DNA from 3 places in the Paenibacillus hexagrammi genome. Region 3 is predicted to be linked to each of the others. Evidence: predicted binding sites of a transcription regulator. Region 3 holds the regulator's gene; each other region holds the start of a gene.
The links. Region 3 encodes Rex, which represses fermentation and respiration genes when NADH is low (regulators of the CRP and FNR family bind a similar motif). Its sites were predicted from a motif close to TTGTGAAATATTTCACAA; they were not measured.
Positions count from the first base shown of each region.

Region 1: a site for Rex is predicted at 3,596-3,613, ahead of L0M14_RS00685 (hemerythrin domain-containing protein). Genes of this name have one in related genera too.
Region 2: a site for Rex is predicted at 2,241-2,258, ahead of adhE (bifunctional acetaldehyde-CoA/alcohol dehydrogenase). Genes of this name have one in related genera too.

Region 1 covers NZ_CP090978.1:147,214-153,923, reverse strand. Annotated here, with positions in the region: gene nirB (nitrite reductase large subunit NirB) at 1-2,174, opposite strand, end outside; gene hpf (ribosome hibernation-promoting factor, HPF/YfiA family) at 2,346-2,882, opposite strand; gene L0M14_RS00685 (hemerythrin domain-containing protein) at 2,894-3,436, opposite strand; gene L0M14_RS00680 (hypothetical protein) at 3,662-3,892, shown strand; gene pflA (pyruvate formate-lyase-activating protein) at 4,325-5,071, opposite strand; partial or broken gene pflB (formate C-acetyltransferase) at 5,175-6,710, opposite strand, start outside.
Region 2 covers NZ_CP090978.1:139,266-145,975, reverse strand. Annotated here, with positions in the region: gene adhE (bifunctional acetaldehyde-CoA/alcohol dehydrogenase) at 1-2,114, opposite strand, end outside; gene L0M14_RS00660 (cbb3-type cytochrome c oxidase subunit I) at 2,321-3,979, opposite strand; gene L0M14_RS00655 (cytochrome c oxidase subunit II) at 4,016-4,486, opposite strand; gene L0M14_RS00650 (cytochrome c oxidase subunit 2A) at 4,528-4,683, opposite strand; gene mobA (molybdenum cofactor guanylyltransferase) at 4,801-5,397, opposite strand; partial or broken gene L0M14_RS00640 (DoxX family membrane protein) at 5,692-6,217, opposite strand; gene L0M14_RS00635 (hypothetical protein) at 6,534-6,710, shown strand, end outside.
Region 3 covers NZ_CP090978.1:3,221,316-3,228,025, reverse strand. Annotated here, with positions in the region: gene dinG (ATP-dependent DNA helicase DinG) at 1-2,199, shown strand, start outside; gene L0M14_RS14455 (redox-sensing transcriptional repressor Rex) at 2,196-2,816, shown strand; gene L0M14_RS14450 (inorganic phosphate transporter) at 2,927-3,925, opposite strand; gene L0M14_RS14445 (DUF47 domain-containing protein) at 3,948-4,571, opposite strand; gene L0M14_RS14440 (amidohydrolase) at 4,803-6,101, shown strand; gene L0M14_RS14435 (cell wall elongation regulator TseB-like domain-containing protein) at 6,149-6,637, shown strand.

The DNA.
Region 1 (6,710 bases), 3.1 Mb from region 3:
ACTTTGCACAGCAGGTCTGCCGCTCGCAGCTTCACGCCGCCGTTACCGCCAACATAGATCTCCCAGCCGCCATCGTTGCCGATGATGCCAAAGTCCTTGATCTCCGCCTCAGCACAGTTGCGCGGGCAGCCGTTCACCGCCATTTTGAATTTGGCGGGCATCCAGAGACGTTCGAATTTCTTCTCCAGCAGGATTCCCATGCTGATCGAATCTTGTGTACCGAATCGGCAAAATGTCGAGCCGACGCAGGTTTTCACCGTACGGATCGCCTTGGCGTAAGCATAGCCTGAAGGCATGCCCAGCTCCTCCCAGACGTGGGGGAGATCCTCTTTTTTCACACCTAATAGATCTAGTCGCTGTCCGCCCGTCACCTTGACCATCTTCACCTCATACTTGTCGGCGACATCAGCGATCTTACGCAGCTGTTCAGGTGTCGTAACACCGCCGTACATACGAGGAACAACTGAATATGTGCCGTCCTTCTGGATGTTGGCATGCAGCCTCTCGTTCACAAACCGTGAGTCCTTCTCATCCTCGAATACTTCCGGCCAGACCATGCCGATGTAATAATTGATCGCAGGGCGGCACTTCGTACAACCCTCCGGATTGTGCCACTCCAGCACGTTCATGACTTCCCGCACATGCGTCAACCGCTTATCCCGAATGGCCGCGATGACATCCTCCCGGCTGTGGGTCGTACATCCGCAAAGCGTCTCTACTGCGTTCTTGCTGCCTTCGTACCGATCCCCAAGCGTGAGAGCAAGAATTTGCTCCACCATCGGCTTACAGCCTCCGCATGAACGGCTTGCTCCCGTGCAGGCCTTGATTTCGTCCACCGTGCTAAGCCCCTGATCAGTGATGGCTTGAACGATCATGCCTTTGGTTACACCGTTACATCCGCACACAATTTCGTCAGCAGGCATCGCGGTGACAAAAGCCAGCGGATCGGCTCCCTCAATATGTGCGGAACCTGTAAGCTGCTCATGAATCTCGCGGGTCATCGCCTCTTCCGCCTTGACCCATTTAAACAGCTGTGCGGAATCGTGAACGTCACCGAACAAAACACAGCCGACAATGCGATTGTCGCGGAGCAGAACCTTCTTGTACGTTTTGCTCCAATTGTCTTGTGTGCGAATCACGTCAAGACCGGGCGCATCCTGGAACTCACCTGCGGAAAAGACATCAACGCCGGATATTTTCAGCTTGGTCGAGACAACCGAGCCTTGGTACGGCTCCGTAGGCACACCGCACAGATGCTTCGCAAGTACGCTGCCCTGCTCGAACAGCGGCGCAACCAAACCATAGCTCACACCGCGATGCTGGTTGCACTCGCCTACCGCATACACATGCGTATCACTCGTTTGCATGTAATCGTTCACGATGATCCCTCTGGCCGTCTCCAAGCCGCATTCACGCGCGAGCGCAGTATCGGGCACAATACCGGCCGCCATCACAAGAAAATCCGTTTCCAGCTCGGTGCCGTCTTCAAAACGTAAGCTCTTAACTCGTTCATCGCCGCTAATTTCGACCGTCTTCTTATTCATCAGAAAACGCAAGCCCTGGCCTTCCAGCTCAGCTCTCAGCATGGTGGAAGCCGTCGTGTCCAGCTGCCGCTCCATCAGATCGGAGAACAGGTGCACGACCGTCACTTCCATCCCTAGCTTCAGAAGTCCCTTTGCCGCCTCGAGTCCCAGCAGCCCGCCACCAATTACCGCTGCCTTCCTGCAGGTGCTTGCCGCTGCCTTCATCCGTTCACAGTCCTGCACATCTCGAAATCCGACAATACCTTCTTTATCTATGCCTGGTATAGGCAGCATGAACGGCTTGGAGCCTGTTGCGATAAGTAATCGATCATAGCTGACGGTAGTTCCGTCACTCATGTGAACAAACTTCGAAGCTAAGTCGATCCTCTCAGCTGCAATACCTGCGCACAAGGTAACACCATTACGCTCATACCAGGAATAATCGTTCAAAATCATTTCATCAAACGTCTTGCTTCCTTCCAATAAGTAAGACAACTGAATCCGATTATAGTTAGGGTGCGGCTCCTTGCCGATCACCGTTATTTCATACTTATCCGGGTCCAGCTTCATGATCTGTTCAATGGTGTTCATGCCGGCCACACCGTTACCGATCAGCACCAGCTTTTCTCTATTTGTCATCTCCATACCCATCTTTATTGTCCTCCTCGTAAAGCGAACTGAAAGAGCTTATAGTCCTATCATATAGCGAGCAGAAGAATACCGAAGTGAGAAACATCACACTGATTGTTGTCAAATATGAAGAAAAGAAAAGACAGCCTCGCCCATTCACGGGAAGACTGTCTGTACGTTCATCGGCTGTTTCTACGCTGTTGTGATTAAGCCGTAGGTGCCGTCGCTGCGGCGGTATACCAGCTCCGTCTTATTGGAATCACTGTTGAAAAACAAATGAAAATTGTGATCAAGCAGGTTCATTTGAAGAATGGCTTCCTCAATGTCCTCCGGCTTGTGAGGAATGGTTTTGATTCGGGCTACCTCAAACTTGGGTTCGTTCGTTTCCTGATCATCGCTGAAGAACTCCGCTTCTTCTAGTACGCCGGAATGACGGAGTTTGTGCTTGATCTTATCCTTCAGCTTGCGCGCCTGTCTTTCCAGCTTATCTGCAACCACATCGATAGAAGCATACATATCGCTTCGTTTTTCTTCTGCCCGCAGCACAACTCCGCTGCCAACGACTGTCGCCTCCACGACGTGAAGCTGTTTATGGCCTTGAAGAGAAAGCGTAACATGCAGCTCGCAGGTATCTTCGAACCACGTATCGAGACGTCCCAGCTTGCGTTCCACGTATTCGTGAAGAGCAGAAGTGACGGTAAGATGTTTTCCATGAACGATTACTTGCATAACCTCATCCCCTATGAGAAAAATAATTCAAGATCCGTTAATACTTGCTCCGTTAGAGGAAGAATCATTTGTTCTTCCATCGTAATATGGTCATTCAGGATCAAGCAGGCCTGCACCAGATGGGAAGCCGCTTCGCCCAGACGTTTTTTTACAATTAAAGGTGACAGCTCGATAACGGCCTCATGAAAGGATTGAATGAACGAAACGCCTAGCTGATGGTCTTTCTCGAGCACCCAGAAGGAAGGCAGGATAGACGGTGCCGATTCCCGGCGGAAATAATTCATAAGGAAAGGAAATAGCTCCCGGTCCTCCCACTGAGCATGACGCTCCAGTTCGTCCATTAACTGAGCCGTCAGTCCTCTCAGCTGCCCTAGTAGCTGCAGTCCTTTCACTCCGTCATCAAGCATCATCACTTCCTTGGCGCTGGCTTCCAATAATCTCAATTGCTGGCGCAATTGCTGGTGCTCTTCCTTCAGGCGATCGGTTGCTAAAGATAGCACATCCGGGTTGGATGATGCGAGGCCCATGCAGTAGCTTTCAGCATGTACTTCCATGTCGCTTCCCTCCCAAGTTCTTCACTCTTCAAGCTTGATGTCTTCAGTATAGCTCTGTAAAAGGAATGCCGCTGTGCGATACATCACACCAATTGCTTTCAACTGCGCCATTTTTGAGTTGTATGCGTCCAAACAACCCTCAATCTTTAAATGTCAGTATTGTGAAATTTATCACATGAAGAACCGTAGGAAAAGAGTATGATGAAATCAAGAAGGAGAGGAGAGATGATTATGACGATCCCGGCTAAGATTGCAACCAAGAATCTGGAGGATTTACTACGTGATGAATATTGCTGTGAATATGGGCAGGTATTCGCGGAACGCGCAGGCGGGTTGACGATTCTTAATGAGGATGCCACGGCTGAGAAGCAGGAGCCTGTAGGAGAAGAACATTCGAAAGCGGAGCACATTGAATATTTGCACCGCATTGGACTTCAGGAGGAATACCTGCTGTGACACGTTCCTGTCTAGCTGTTTATGAGTAGTGCCGGTGATTGCGCCGGCACTATTTGTTGTTCGCACAAAGCTGCATGTTGGCAGCGTGTTCATTCGTACCCCCTGCCGAGTGGATTAGGACTTCCCGATTGCTGGCATAACCCCTCACGCCAGACGGTTTGTTGTCTCGGGTGTTCGTCCCCCTTCTCTTCAACTGGATAAAAGCGAGCGTACATTAACCCCCTGACAGGACAAAAGCCTTCAATAGAAAGACAAGTATCCGCCCAAGTAGCGACCGGGCGGTATGAATTTCAAATTATTTAGCTTTGAGGTTCTTACCATTTTAGCAGGGCGCTTCAGGGTGTTATAAAATTTCACGGAATTTTACGGGTTTTCACGGTCTTTCAATGACATCTAACAGCGTTTCTCAACGATATACCGTTTTACACCATTTCACACTGTTTCATGCTCATTCTGCGCTGCCTGTATGCCCTGATCAATGATCATCCGCGCTCTGGCCACGTCCCGTTCCGTCGGCTCCGGGCATTGATCCAGCGGATACTCCTTGCCCATCTGCTGCCACTTGTAGACGCCCATGCGGTGATAAGGCAGCAGCTCCAACTTCTCTATATTGCTAAGTGAGCCAATGAATTTCCCCAGCTCGGATAAATCCTGATAGCTGTCCGTCCAGCCCGGCACAAGCACATGCCGGATCCACACAGGCTTGCCGATCTCGCTCAGATGCTCCGCGAAGCGCTTGATCCGGTCGTTCGGCTGCGCGGTAAGCTCAATATGCCGCTGCGGATTCAGCTGCTTCAAGTCGAGCAGCACCAGATCGGTGACCTCCAGCAGCTCACGCGCATGGCTTGGCTCGCAGAAGCCATTGGAGTCCAGCACCGTGTGCAGCCCCCAACGCCGTTTGCACTCGGCAAACAGGCGGGCCAGGAACGGAGCCTGCAGTGTAGGCTCCCCTCCCGTTACCGTAATGCCCCCGCCCGAACGGCGGTAATATTCAAGAAACGGCTCGATTTCACTCAGTATTTCCTCTACATCCATTTGTCTGCCTGCATTCATCTCCCAGGAATCGGGATTATGGCAATACTTGCACTGCAGCATGCACCCTTGCATGAAGAGGACAAAACGGATGCCCGGACCGTCAACGGTGCCAAAGGTGTCGAAGGAATGTATGCGTCCTTTCATCGGTCTGCCCCCTCTCTAACGTGATATCCGAGTGACTTATCTGAGTGCTGCCACTTTGATATCACGTTGAATGTTGATTCTATCTATATAGAAGCTTTCTAACTTACATCGTTCCGTGGAACGTACGGTGAATGACATCCAGCTGCTGTTCGCGAGTCAGCTTGATAAAGTTAACAGCATAGCCCGAGACGCGAATGGTAAGCTGCGGGTACTGCTCCGGATGCTCCATCGCATCCAGCAGTTGAGCCCGATCAAACACGTTGATATTAAGGTGATGGCCTTGATTAGCCATATAGCTGTCCAGCATGGCCACGAGATTGGTGATACGCGCTTCCTCTTCCCGTCCAAGCGCCTTCGGCACGATCGAGAACGTGTTCGAAATCCCGTCCAGACAATGCTCGTAAGGGATTTTAGCCACGGATGCTAGCGAAGCTAACGCTCCTTTGCGGTCGCGGCCATGCATCGGGTTCGCTCCCGGCGCGAACGGCTCTCCGGCTTTACGTCCGTCAGGTGTGCTGCCTGTCTTCTTCCCGTACACGACGTTCGAGGTAATGGTCAGCACCGACATGGTTGGTGTCGCATTCCGATACGTCTTATGCTTGCGGATCTTGTTCATGAACGTTTCGGTTAATTGAACGGCGATCGCATCCACGCGCTCGTCATTATTGCCATACTGCGGGTACTCGCCTTCAATTTCAAAATCTACGGCAATCCCCTTCTCATTGCGGATCGGACGAACCTTCGCGTACTTGATCGCACTGAGCGAATCCGCCACAACCGATAGACCGGCAATACCGGTAGCCATCGTACGGAGAATTTCACGATCGTGCAGCGCCATTTCCAGACGTTCGTAGCAGTACTTGTCGTGCATGTAGTGGATGACGTTCAGCGTGTTGACGTAGAGCTTCGCCAGCCACTCCATGATGATGTCGAATTTCTCCGTCACCTCTTCGTAGTTCAGCACCTCCGATGTGATCGGAGTCAGCTCAGGCGCCACTTGGATGCCCAGCTTCTCGTCGACACCGCCGTTAATGGCATAGAGCAGTGCTTTGGCCAAGTTGGCGCGGGCGCCGAAGAACTGCATCTGCTTACCAATGCGCATGGCCGATACGCAGCACGCAATACCGTAGTCGTCTCCGTAATAAGGGCGCATCAGATCATCATTCTCGTACTGGATTGAGCTGGTCTCCGCCGAAACCTTGGCGCAGTACTTCTTGAAGCCTTCCGGCAATTGGGTCGACCACAGCACCGTGAGGTTCGGCTCAGGAGCCGGTCCGAGATTGTAGAGGGTATGCAGAAAGCGGAATGAATTTTTGGTCACACGCGCTTTACAGTCAGGCCCATACCGCCAATCGACTCCGTCACCCAGGTAGGGTCTCCGCTGAACAGTTCATTGTAGTCCGGTGTGCGAAGGAATTTGACGATCCGCAGCTTCATGACAAAATGGTCAATCAGCTCCTGTGCGGCTTCCTCTGTCAGTGTGCCTTCCTTCAGGTCCCGCTCGATATAAATGTCCAGGAAGCTGGACACACGGCCCAAGCTCATCGCGGCACCGTTCTGTTCTTTAATGGCAGCCAGGTAGGCAAAATACAACCACTGCACTGCCTCTGCAGCATTTGCTGCAGGTGCGGACAGATCA
Region 2 (6,710 bases), 3.1 Mb from region 3:
CTAGCAATCGGGTCAGCGGTCGCGAACGACTTCTCAAGATTCTGGAACACCAGCTGGATGGCCTTCATCGCCAAGCCGTCGGAATAATCATTCGCCATTACCGAGACATAAGCCTCAATCGCATGTGTGAGAACGTCCATACCGGTATCGGCTACGGCCGTTTTTGGCAGGCTGTATACATAATCCGGATCAATGATCGCTACGGCCGGTGTCAGCTCGTAATCGGCAAGCGGATACTTGGTATTGCCTTTTTGTTTGTCAGTGATGACGGCGAATGAAGTCACTTCCGAGCCTGTGCCTGATGTCGTCGGAATCGCGACGAACTTGGCTTTGCGTCCCAGACGCGGATATTTGTACACCCGTTTGCGGATGTCCATAAATTTTTGCTTCAGCGCATCGAAGCTCGTATCCGGATACTCATAGAACAGCCACATCGCTTTAGCTGCGTCCATAGGGGATCCGCCGCCCAGGGCAATGATGCAGTCCGGTTGGAAGCCTGCCATTTGTGCACGGCCGCGTTCCACCGTGTCCACCGAAGGATCGGGCTCCACATCGGAGAACACTTCAATATACACCGGAAGCTTCCGCTTGCGCAGGTAGTACTCCACTCGCTCTACATAGCCGAGCTTCACCATCATCGGATCGGTGACAATCATGACGCGCGTAATGTCGGGCATTTTCTCCAGGTACTGCGTAGCGCCCTTTTCGAAATAGATTTTTGGCGGTATTTTAAACCACTGCATATTCACGGTCCGGTAAGCCACCCGCTTCACGTTAATCAGGTTGACCGCACTTACGTTCGAAGTCGTGGAGTTATGTCCATAGGAGCCGCAGCCCAGCGTCAGAGACGGCAGGTTTGTATTGTAGATATCCCCAATCGCCCCGTGTGTAGAAGGGGAATTGACGATAATGCGTCCGGTTTGCAGCTTGTTGGAAAAAGCTCGAATGACCTCTTCATTCTGGGAATGAACGACGGAGGAATGCCCCATGCCGCCGAATTTGACCACTTCGACCGCTCGATCGATGCCCTGCTCCGCATTTTTCACTTTGTAGCAGGCCAGTACAGGGCTTAATTTTTCGGCAGATAAAGGAAACGCCTCGCCTACACCGCCTAGCTCTGCTACAAGAATCTTCGTTCCAGCTGGAACCGTAATGCCAGCCATTTCAGCAATCTTGACAGCGGATTGACCGACAATGACGGCGTTCACCGCGCATTTGTCAGAGTTAATGACGAGCTTGGAGACAGCCGCTGTCTCTTCCTTGTTCAAGAAGTAGCAGCCTTGGTCCGCCATAAGCTTGCGTGTATCTGCAAACACTGCCTCTTCGATAATGACAGCCTGCTCGGAGGCGCAGATCATGCCGTTGTCAAAGGTTTTGGACAAGATCAAGTCGTTCACGGCCTGCTGCAGGTTGGCTGATCTTTCAATGAAGCAAGGCACGTTACCGGGGCCTACGCCCAATGCCGGCTTGCCTGTGCTATAGGCCGCCTTCACCATGGAGGAGCCCCCTGTCGCGAGCACCAGCGCCACATCCGGGTGGTTCATCAGGAGCTGCGTGGCTTCTACAGATGGATGCACGACCCACTGAATGCAGTGCTCAGGCGCCCCGGCTTTCACGGCCGCTTCAAGCAGTGTTGCCGCTGCTGCCGCGCTGGATTGCTGGGCGGATGGATGGAAGGCGAAGATGATCGGGTTGCGCGTTTTCGTTGCGATCAGTGACTTGAACATGGTTGTGGAAGTAGGGTTGGTTACCGGTGTAACCCCTGCGATAATCCCAACTGGCTCGGCAACCATTTGGTAATTTTCATAATGATTTTCTTCGATAACCCCAACGGTTTTATTGTTTTTGATACTGTGATAGATGTACTCGGTTGCGAACAGATTCTTCGTGATTTTATCCTCGTACACGCCGCGTCCGGTTTCTTCTACAGCCAGCTTAGCAAGAGACATGTGCCGATCCACGCCGGCCAGCGCCATCTGCTGCACAATATAGTCAACCTTCTCCTGATCCAATTTCAGAAATTGCTGCTGAGCCTGCCTAGCCCGTGCCACCAACTGATTGACCTCTTCTTGAGCCGTCAATTGTTCGTTTACTTTCGCTTCCTTCATCGCCATTGATCATCCACTCCTTCATAGGGTTCCGTGCTGTCTTTGTCTGCGAGTTCATGCTTTTAGCTTAAGCCGATTCCAGCTTTCCAACTATGAGAAAAATCACAGCCCACTCCTATTTTATTGACCATATTGTGAATGTTTTCACAATCATTATGGAAGAGAAGGCGACAGCTCCAAATCTTGAATTCTGCCGCCTTTTTATTCACTTTTTACCACGTGATAAAGCCCTTCGAACCTGGTGTCGTGCTGGTGATCATATCCATCAGCGGAATCGTATACGCCACTAGAATGAGCAATACAGACAAACTGATCCATAGGCGCCAATGGTCCAAATAAGCTGGCGTTGCTTCCGCCGATTCCATCGCCTCACCGAGCGGATATTCCTCCACGCCTTTCGGGGCGCGAAGCAGCGCGAACACGTTGTATACCATGAGCAGTACGCCGATGAAGAGAACCGTGCCTCCAATTGCCATGAACACATAATACGGCATCCAGGCAGCCGCATCGGCATTGCCTTCGTACGTCGTAAATGCCGTTCTTCGCGGAGCTCCGAAAAGACCTACCAGATGCATCGCACCGGACATAAAGAACATGCCGACACACCAAATGATCGTTTGAATGATACCCAGTTTATTCATCCGTGGGGTCAAAACGCGTCCTGTTACTACTGGCAGCAGCCAATAGGTGATACCAAAGAACGTAAGCGCCACACTGGTTGCCACCGTTAAGTGAAAGTGACCGGTTACCCAAAGCGTATTGTGCACAACAGCGTTCATTTGGTTACTAGCATTGATAAGTCCCCCGGCCCCTGCCGGAATAAAGATCAGCATCCCCATGAAAGGAGCGAAGAAGCGCACGTCCTTCCAAGGCATGACTTTTACCCAGCCGAACAAGCCTTTGGCTCCTTTGGCACGGCCGTTCAATTCGAAGGTTGCGAACAGGGAGAACGCCGTCATGAGAGATGGAATCACAACCATGAACGTCAACACGACCTGCAAGTACTTCCAAAACGAGCTGATGCCTGGCTCCATCAATTGATGATGGAAGCCTACCGGAATCGAGAACAGCAGCAGCAGAATGAAGGAAAGTCTAGCCAGCGCGTCGCTGTAGATTTTGCCTCCGATGATCTTTGGAATAATGACATACCAGCAGATATACGCAGGCATGAGCCAAAAATAAACAAGCGGATGTCCGAAATACCAGAACAGCGTGCGGCTCAGCATTACATTGATGGTTTCCACCCAGCCGAAAGACCAAGGAATCAATTGAATGAGTACCTCAGCAGCTACACCGATGGTGGCGATTTGCCACATCAAAAAAGTAACAACAGACATAAAAGCGAATAAAGGAGTCAGCTTGCCCTGATGCGTTTGCTTCCAATATTTATACTGCCAGAAGATACCCCAGCCGCTAATCCAGCTTCCGACCACCAACAAGGCTAATCCGATGTAAAAGTAGGGCGAAGCCTTCAGAGGAGCGTAGAAGGTATACAGTACGCTGGCTTTTCCTGTTAGAACCATGATGACACCTAGCACAGTTCCTGCCGTCATGAAAGCAAACCCGAGCCAACTCATCCGATGGACAATCGGCAGCAGCTTGCCGCCCAGTGTATAAGAAACACCGGAATAGAGGAAGCCTATAATAAAATATGTGGTAAAGACGATCGCCATCAGTATGCCATGTGCTGTCAGCAGCTCGTAATATCCGATCCCGTAAGGAAGCTTGACGGTTCCGCTCTTGACCATAGTCTGCAGCAGACCGGCGATGCCACCAATCAGCAGCGCGATAAATGCGACAAGGATATGGGCAACGACCAGCTTGCCGTCCTTCAGATCGAATCGATGATGGTTTGTTCGGTTTAAATCCAAATTCACTGTGACCCCCTGCCTTTCTTCGAATATACGTTATCTCACCGTAATCGTCGTTTTCATGTATTCGTGAGCTCCGCCGCAATATTCATTGCAGAGAATTAAGTACTCACCTGGCTTTGTAAATGTATGAGTGACATGGCTAACCTCACCGGGGACAATCATCATGTTCACATTCGTTCCGGGAATCGCGAACCCGTGCACAACATCCTGACTTGTGACCGTAAAATTCACCGTAGCTCCGAGAGGGATTTCCATCTTGTCGGGAGCATAGCCGAACGTGAACGCCGTCATGACGGCTTCATATTCATTGTCACCAATTTGATGGAGTCCCGGGTTATCAAAAGGCGCCGTCTCCTGTACCTTGGCCGGATCCAGTTGGTGATGGTGCTCACTAGGCGGTTTGACACCCATCGCAAACGCGGATACGCCAAGTATGGCTAAAAAGACAAATAACATCGTAATGCCGATCGTAAGCCAAATTTTTTCAAGTTTATGAATATGCATAGAACCCCCACCTTCTTTCAAGCTGATCTTTGCTTATTGCCTTATTGCCTGGATAGAAACAGGATAAACACGGCTCCCCAACTCCCCACTAAAAATAGCCCCAACAGCAGCACCGCTGCAAACGTACCGCTGAGTACCGGCTCTTTGTCCCCGTTTTCCCGATCTGTCCCTTGTGATACTCTTCTCTGGCTGTTCATACCGGTCACCTCCTGCAAATCTGATCCATTATTTGAGACCATTGTACGGCATCATCTGCTCCGTCCACTGTGATCTTCCTCACAGCTTCACACTCAAATCCTGAACAACTCGTTACATTACACAGCCTTCAGCTTCATAGCTTCGTAATCTGCCAAGGTCTTGATGCTGGACACAAAGCTGAGATCCACACCATTTTCATATAAAAATTGATCCCCCAGCTCACACCAAAACATGTGCCTCAGCAGCACAGAAAGCTTGCTTTCGCCCTGGCGCAGAAGCGGCTCGATCGCGGCAGCGCATGCACGATCATAGATGCCATGCAGCGGATATAGCTCCCCTGCCACAAGGGGAACCGCTGCCTCAAATCCATCCAGCTTCCTGTTTAGCAAGAGCTCGGCCGCTTTGCTGGAGATGAACGGCATGTCGCAGCCAACCGCCCACACGGAGGAATACTTGGCCAAAGACAATGCGGCATGCAAGCCGCCAAGCGGTCCGTGACCTTCGAAAAAATCGGAAATAATCCGGACGGATCGGTCTACGATAGGCAAATAAGGCCTTGGATCGTTCGTCACAACAATAAGTTCATCGCATACTTCACTCATCCGCTCCATCTGCCGCACAATCAACGGTCGACCGGCAAATGGAAGCAGCGCCTTCAGTTCTCCATTCATCCGGCGATTCTCTCCACCCGCCAAAATAACTCCTGAAAGCATGGTCATCACTTCTCCTTTTCTGATTCGTATACATCCAATTTAGGACGAATGACGGAGCGTGTAAGTGAAGAATGTCACACGGACTAATGGGGATACTGTGATATAAATCACACCTCCACGTTGCTTGCGAAAGATACATGCTCCGTATACTGGGCTTAGAGATAGACGTTCTATAATTATCAAATCACAGAAGTACAGCAAGCAGCCGAAAGCAAAAACACCTGCTCCCTCTCCTCAGCAATGAGTAGAACGAAGCAGGCGCTCCATGTTTATTTTTCATCCATTGGTTCCTCTTTATCTCAGTCTTGGTTTGGCATGAAATCTTTCAACTGCTTTATCAAACCACTTGTGAAGGTAAGGCAAAATCAAGTGGTCCACGCCAAATTTACCGGCATTCGCGCCTGCCGCAATGATGAAAAAATCCGAGGAACGTTAACCATGGGTTCGTGCTAACCGTACCGGCAAACATGTACATGAAGTTCATCAACAAGCCGAAGAAGATCGCTGTTGTCGTTAATGCGCCAAGGATCAGACCAAGACCGACAAGCAGCTCGCCCCATGGGACCATAACATTGAAGACACCGACGTGAGGCAGCGCGAAATTTTTCAGGAAAGCTACATAGTTGCCGTACACCATGTCTGTCGTTCCAGTCTCCAGCACCGGCTTGGTGATAGCGCCCTTCAGGAATCCTGTTGCATCAAAGGCCTTCTCTCCGGTAATCTTGTGCCAGCCCGCCACCATCCACTCCCAGCCAACATACAGCCGGACCATCGTCAAAATAATTGCTGCGTAATTGTTTTCTCTTAACCATTTCATCATGTGAACCATCTCCTCTGTTCTTTATGGCTTTATTGTACCTCCGATAAATTCGTCTGTATGTGAAATAAATCACATGAAGATGGTTTTTTAAGATAACTTTTATGAAGCAAGGCCTATGCTCATCTATACCGATGCTATCCCCTATCATCAGAAAGGCAGGCATTCACCTGTATGAAATGTCACAGCAGCAGCTCCTTCGGTTCCGTTAAGATAAAGCTACGTAAGACCCCTCAAAGCGAAACTTTGCATTCGTGGAAACTTCAGGCACTTTGCGGGCCGGGGAGCCCCCATTTTAACACAGGAGTTGAATCTGTTTATGAAAAAGGAAATTTCCGTACACTTCAAGGTTATCCACAAGGACCATAGTTCAATATTAAGAGGTATCTTCTTCTTGGAAGAAAATCAACAGCCTAGCTTGCTAGATTATGAACAGTGTCTGCGGGATTGCGGTCATGATGTGATGCTGATCGACAAAGAACATGAAATCTTCAAA
Region 3 (6,710 bases):
GGAGAGGACGACGACGAAGAGGAAGATCGAAGTGTAGCAAAGCTGGGTGCGACGTTTACTGACTTTCAACTGCAAATCAAGAACGCCTTGCGGCAAAAGTTTGAAAGGTTTGAGGATCGTAAATCGCAGGACATCATGATTGAGGAAGTGGAGCATTCTTTTGAAGCGGACCAGCATCTGATGATCGAAGCGGGGACGGGGACCGGGAAGTCGCTCGGATATTTGATCCCTGCCCTTTACTATGGCCTGAAGCATGATAAAAAGGTGATTGTCAGCACCCACACCATCAATTTGCAGGAACAGCTCAGAGAACGGGATCTGCCGCTTCTGAATGATATTGTCCCTGTTCCGTTTCGAGCAGCCGTGTTGAAAGGGCGTAGTCATTATCTTTGTTTGAGAAAATTTGAGAATAAGCTCATAGCTCGTGATTATGAATATGCCAAGGACGATTCCATCACAGCTGCGCAAATGCTCGTATGGTTGAGTGAGACTAAATATGGCGACGAGGAAGAGCTTCATTTTGGCAATAAAGGTGCACAGTTCTGGTATAGTGTTGCCAGTGACACGGATTCTTGTCTGAACCGAATGTGTCCTTGGTTTAAGAAATGCTTTTATCATAGAGCCAGACATGAAGCCAATCAAGCCGATGTCGTGATTACGAATCATTCCATGCTATTCACGGATATGAAAGCGGAGAATCGTCTGCTTCCAAGCTATAAGCATCTCGTTATTGATGAGGCCCATCACTTTGAGGAAGTGGCGAGTAAGCATCTTGGCATCGAGCTGCACTCTTCGGCTTTGTATCATTCCCTGCAGTGGTTGTACAAAGATAATCGCAGCGGCCAGCTGCCGATGCTTCGATTCCGCCTGCAGAAAGCTTCCGACGAGCATGAGAAGGCGTCTGCTTGGTGCGATACGATTGATACCTTGTATCCCAAGCTTGTGCAAATCAAGGAGGATTGGGATCGGCTGAGTGAACAACTGTACGAGCACTTGGTCAGGAGGAGTGATCCCTCTCAGTCGGAGAACTCGCAGTACGTGCTGCGAATGAAGCCGGACTCGCTTCCTAGTCACTGGAACGAGCTTCAAATGCTTGAAGACAACATTCATCTGAGTATGAACGATATACTTCGGACTTTAGATCGAACCCTTGCAGATATGAAAGAGATGCAGGAAGTGCTTGAAGTTCAGAGTTTAGTAACGGATCTCGGCGGTACCTTGAAGGAACTTTATGAGCATAGGGACGCTCTGCGTTTTTTCATGAAGATGGAGGACGAGAGCTACGTGTATTGGATGGAAGCGGGGACATATGCCAAGAGCAAATCGCTGCAGCTGATTAGTGTCCCGACCGATGTTAGCCATTTGCTGCAGGAGCATTTCTTTGAGAATAAAGACAGTATCATTCTTACATCTGCCACCTTGTCAGTAAATAAATCGTTTCAATATGCCGCAGACCAGCTAGGTCTCCAGATCCCCGAGGGCGGGAACGAGGGCAAACTGAAAACGGTCCAGCTGCCTTCTCCGTTTAATTATAGAGAGCAAGCGTTGGTTTGTATTCCCAGAGACTTTCCGACGATTAAGGGACCATCAGGCGACGCTGTATTCACGCAAGCGTTGATTGATTCCCTGTGCCAGGTTGCCCTGGTCACCAAGGGCCGTATGCTGGTGCTTTTTACTTCAAATAGGATGCTTAAACAGATTCACGCAGGCATGAAGGAACGCTTGAAGCCGCATGGCATTACCGTACTTGGTCAAGGAGTTGACAGCGGCAACCGCAGTAAGCTGACCCGAATGTTTCAAGAAGACCCTTCTTGCGTGCTGCTGGGCACTAGCTCATTCTGGGAAGGCGTCGATATACCGGGAGATGCGTTAAGCTGCTTAGCAATCATTCGTCTGCCGTTTCAGCCGCCCAATCATCCGCTGGTTGAAGCGAAAAGTGAGAATTTGAAAAAACGGAATGAAAATCCTTTTATGAAATTATCCGTCCCGCAAGCCGTGATTCGCTTCAAGCAAGGTTTTGGCAGGTTGGTTAGACGTGCAACGGACAAGGGAATTGTTATTATTTATGATACCCGCGTTATCGATACTTATTATGGGAAGTATTTCCTATATTCACTGCCGGGGCCTAAGATCGAACATATGACAACGGAACAGATGCTTCCAAGAATTAAGGAATGGATGGGGGAGGAGCAGCGATGAAGTCGCAAAAAATTTCCGAGGCTGTCGTTCGTCGTCTGCCGATTTATTTACGATTTCTTAATGAACTCGCGATGAAAAATATTATGACCGTTTCCTCGCAGGATTTGGGACACAAATTGGATCTCAATCCAGCTCAAATTCGTAAGGATTTGGCGTATTTCGGGGAATTCGGCAAAAAGGGCATCGGCTATGATGTTGCTTATTTGATCGAAAAAATCCGCCAGATTCTAAAGTTGGATCGCCAGCTTCAGGTTGCTCTTGTCGGAGCTGGCAATTTAGGTCGAGCCCTTTGCAATTATAATACGTATCTCAGAAACGATATGAAGATTGTAGCTGTTTTTGACGCGATGCCGCAGAAGACCGGTGAAACCATTAATAATCTTACGGTGCAGCCCATGAGTGAAATGAAAGAAACGTTGGCCCGATTAGGGGTTAGAATTGGCATTATCACGGTACCGGCTGCAGAAGCGCAAAATGTAGCGAATCAATTCGTAGAGGCTGGCATTGAAGCGATCTTAAATTTTGCCCCTGTTATTATTAAAGTTCCTGGTGAGGTTCGCGTGCACCATGCGGATTTTACAACAGAGCTGCAGAGCTTGGCCTACTACCTGGATTAATTACCGAGCAATCGGAATCTTAGGCTCATAAAACATGAAGACCTCCATCGATGCCTTTTCAGGCGACGAAGGAGGTCTTTTTTCAGATGTTAGGAAAGTTATTCCTTATGTTAAAACAATTTGAAGAGTAAAAAGTAGATGATGTACGATAACGCGATACTAATCGGAATCGTAATAACCCAAGTAATTACCATACGACCGACAGTTGCCCACTGGACTTCATGGAACCTCATCACACTTCCTGTTCCGATAATTGCGGAAGAAATGACGTGGGTTGTGGACAAAGGCATACCTAAGTGCGTGGATACCTGAATGACAATCGACGAAGTCAGGTCGGAAGCGAAGCCGTTGATTGGCTCGATTTTAATGATTTTACGACTGATTGTTTTAATGATTCGCCATCCACCGATGGAAGTTCCAAGACCCATGGCGATTGCAGCAGCAAGTTTTACCCACAGGGGTACATCCAATGTGCTTTGGAAATTTCCAGCTACGAGAGCGAAAACGATAATACCCATTGCTTTTTGCGCATCGTTACCACCATGGGAGTAAGAAAGAAGTGCAGCCGTGATAACTTGTAATGTACGAAAAGTCCTGTTGTATTTTGATCTCGATTTATTGCCTGTCCATAAAACCAGATATTTCAAGAAAAACATGACTAGCAAGCCGACGCCGAATGCTACGATAGGTGACAGCACCAAAATGATGATAATTTCGGTGAAACCGCTCCAATTCACGGAATGATAGCCGGCACCAGCGATGACCGCACCTGCTAGTGCGCCAATTAAAGTATGGGACGAAGAAGATGGAATGCCGAAGTACCAGGTTAATAGGTTCCAAATAATCGCAGCCAACAGGGCGGCGATGACAATCTCGATGCCATGATCAATCGTGGCGGGGTTGGCAATTTTACCCCCTACCGTCTTGGCAACCTCCGAGGAGACAACCGCACCTAGAAAGTTCAGAGAGGCTGCCATGATGACAGCGACTCTGGGGCTGAGAGCCCGAGTCGAGATAGATGTAGCGATCGCGTTTGCCGTATCATGAAAGCCATTGATAAAATCAAATAGCAGTGCGAGCGCCACAATGATGATGAGATAGGTTATCATGTTATCCTCCTAGCGCCGATCCTCAAGAATAACGAAGAACGACACTTTCCAGAATGTTGGCGACATCTTCACAGGCATCTGTAGTTTCTTCCAAACGTTCATAAACTTCCTTCAGCTTGAAGTCTTCATAGATATCTTTTTTAGCTAAGAAAATTTGACGGATGCCTTCTCTCATGAGACGATCCCCGTCATTTTCCAAGCTGTTGATGGCAACCGTATGCTCCGAAATCTGCATATATTTTTTCCTTGCCAAAAGCTTAAATGCATCCAGCATATGCTGACATGAGTCAACAATGACAGCTGAAAAGTCGCGCATGAACTGATCTGTATAAGTCAAATTTAAATAGTCAAACCGAGCGATCGTAGCTTCGATACCGTCCGTGACATCGTCTACTTTGGAGGCTAACTCCATAATGTCTTCCCGATCTAGAGGTGTAATGAAAACTTTGTTTAAGCCTTTGAAGATCTCATGCGTAATGGAATCACCTTGATGCTCCAAGTCATGGATCGCTTTCACGAAATCTGTCGGGGGCTTGTCCCCCATCATGGCCGTGCGGAACATTTGAGCCGTTTGAAGCGCGTTCTCCGCTGATTGAATTAACAGCTGAAGAAAGTCCACATCGCTCTTTTTCGAGAATAATGTCATAAGATCCTCCTATATTTTTCTATATGTACATCATATTGATCGATTTTTCTAGTAAAATAGACCAATTTGTTGAAAACTCACGAGATTAAAAATATCATAAATTTTGTGCGGAAAGCAATGGTAAATCCAATATGTTGCACATTTATTCCTTTCTTGATTTTCAGGGAATGAAGATGTACAGTGGAAAAAGCGTTGTTTGCTTTAGAATGCGCGAAGAAAGGATATTTTACTATGAAAAAAACGTGTATAAAGAATGGGATTTTTATCACATCCGATACTAGCAATCCAGTCATTCGAGGATATATGGTTATAGAAGGTAACCGCATCACTTCCATTCATGAAGGTAGTCCTGCTGAAAGCGAAATCTTCGATGAATACATAGACGGTACGAATAAACTGTATATGCCGGGTCTTGTTAACACACACGGTCATGCAGCGATGTCTTTGCTCAGAGGCTATGGGGACGATATGGCGCTTCAAATCTGGTTAGAACAGAAGATGTGGCCAATGGAAGCCAAGTTTACTACACAAGATGTTAAGTGGGGCACCCTTCTCTCGATATTGGAAATGCTGAAGGGCGGCACGACGACTTTTGTCGACATGTACGACCATATGAATGAAGTAGCCCAGGCTGTTGAACAATCGGGTATGAGAGCATGTTTGACCCGCGGAGTAATCGGGCTGTGTCCTCCTGATGTACAAGTTGCAAAGCTAAATGAAGCTACTGAATTCGCAAAGAACTGGCATGGCAAAGCGGACGGAAGAATTACAACAATGATGTCGCCGCATGCTCCTTATACTTGTCCGCCTGATTATATTGAAAAGATTGTACAGGTTGCTCATGATTTGAACCTTCCGATACATACACACATGTCCGAAACGAGCAGGGAAGTGCAGGCCAACGTTGATCAGTATGGCTTACGACCTGTTGCACATTTAGAGAAGATCGGTGTCTTCAGCCGCCCTACGCTTGTCGCACACGGTGTACATCTTACTGATGAAGAGATTGAAGTGTTGAAACGTTATGATGTACGTATTTCGCACAATCCGGGAAGCAATCTGAAGCTTGCTAGCGGCGTTGCGCGGGTACCAGAATTACTTCGTGCCGGAGTCAAGGTTTCGTTAGGAACCGATGGAGCTGCTTCGAATAATAATCTTGATATGTTCGAGGAAATGCGTTTGGCTGCTTTGATTCATAAAGGAGTATCAGGTGACCCTGTCGCAGTTCCAGCAACCGAGGCCCTGCTTATGGGAACAAAGTGGGGAGCTGAATCCATTTGGCTGGACAATGTGGGACAGCTTGCACCTGGCATGAAGGCGGACTTTATCGCGCTGGATATCGACCAGCCTCATTTTCTGCCGAAAACCGATTTTATCTCTCATGCGATCTATTCAGCATCGGCTAAAGATGTCGTGGATGTATGTGTGGATGGCAAATGGGTTGTGCGCGGCGGTCAATGCCTAACTTTAGATGAAGAGAAAATCAAGTTTGAGTTCGAGCAATGCTTCGATCGATTGACTCAATCCTAATCGTTTTCCCCCAATTGGATCGAAATAGACCGAAGGAGGCAGGGTAAGTGCTCTGGAGAAGAGTCATCATGCTGGGGATATTCGTTCTGTTGACACTTATCGTTGTCATCACCCGTTTCTACCTGAGTGTACAGAACGAACACTGGGATGCTAACAGTAAGGCTGTTGAAACAGCTTATGAGAAAACGATATTAACGAAAGCGACCAAGGTCGATTCCTTTTATGGCGATGAGCCTTTTCAAATCATAAGAGGCGAGGACAAGATCGGTCAGCAGGTTGTTGTATGGATCTCTGATAAAGAAGTTCACACAGAAGTAGCCGCGGAAGCTTTTACCGAGGACCAGGTTCGGGAAACCATGCTGAAGAAAGATCCAGCAATTGAGACTTTGCGGATTCTGCCTGGCAAGCTCGGCAGCCAATATGTGTGGGAAGTATTTTATAAGAAGCAGGAAGCAAAAGGTTTAAGATATTACTACGACTATTATACATTTAAAGAAGGTACCTATATCGATACCTATCGGCTCAGCCTGCAATAAGGGCTGGGCTTTTTGTTTTCCAACTTTTGATGAAGGCATTCGTATATATCACGTGATATACTCTTCGTATAGC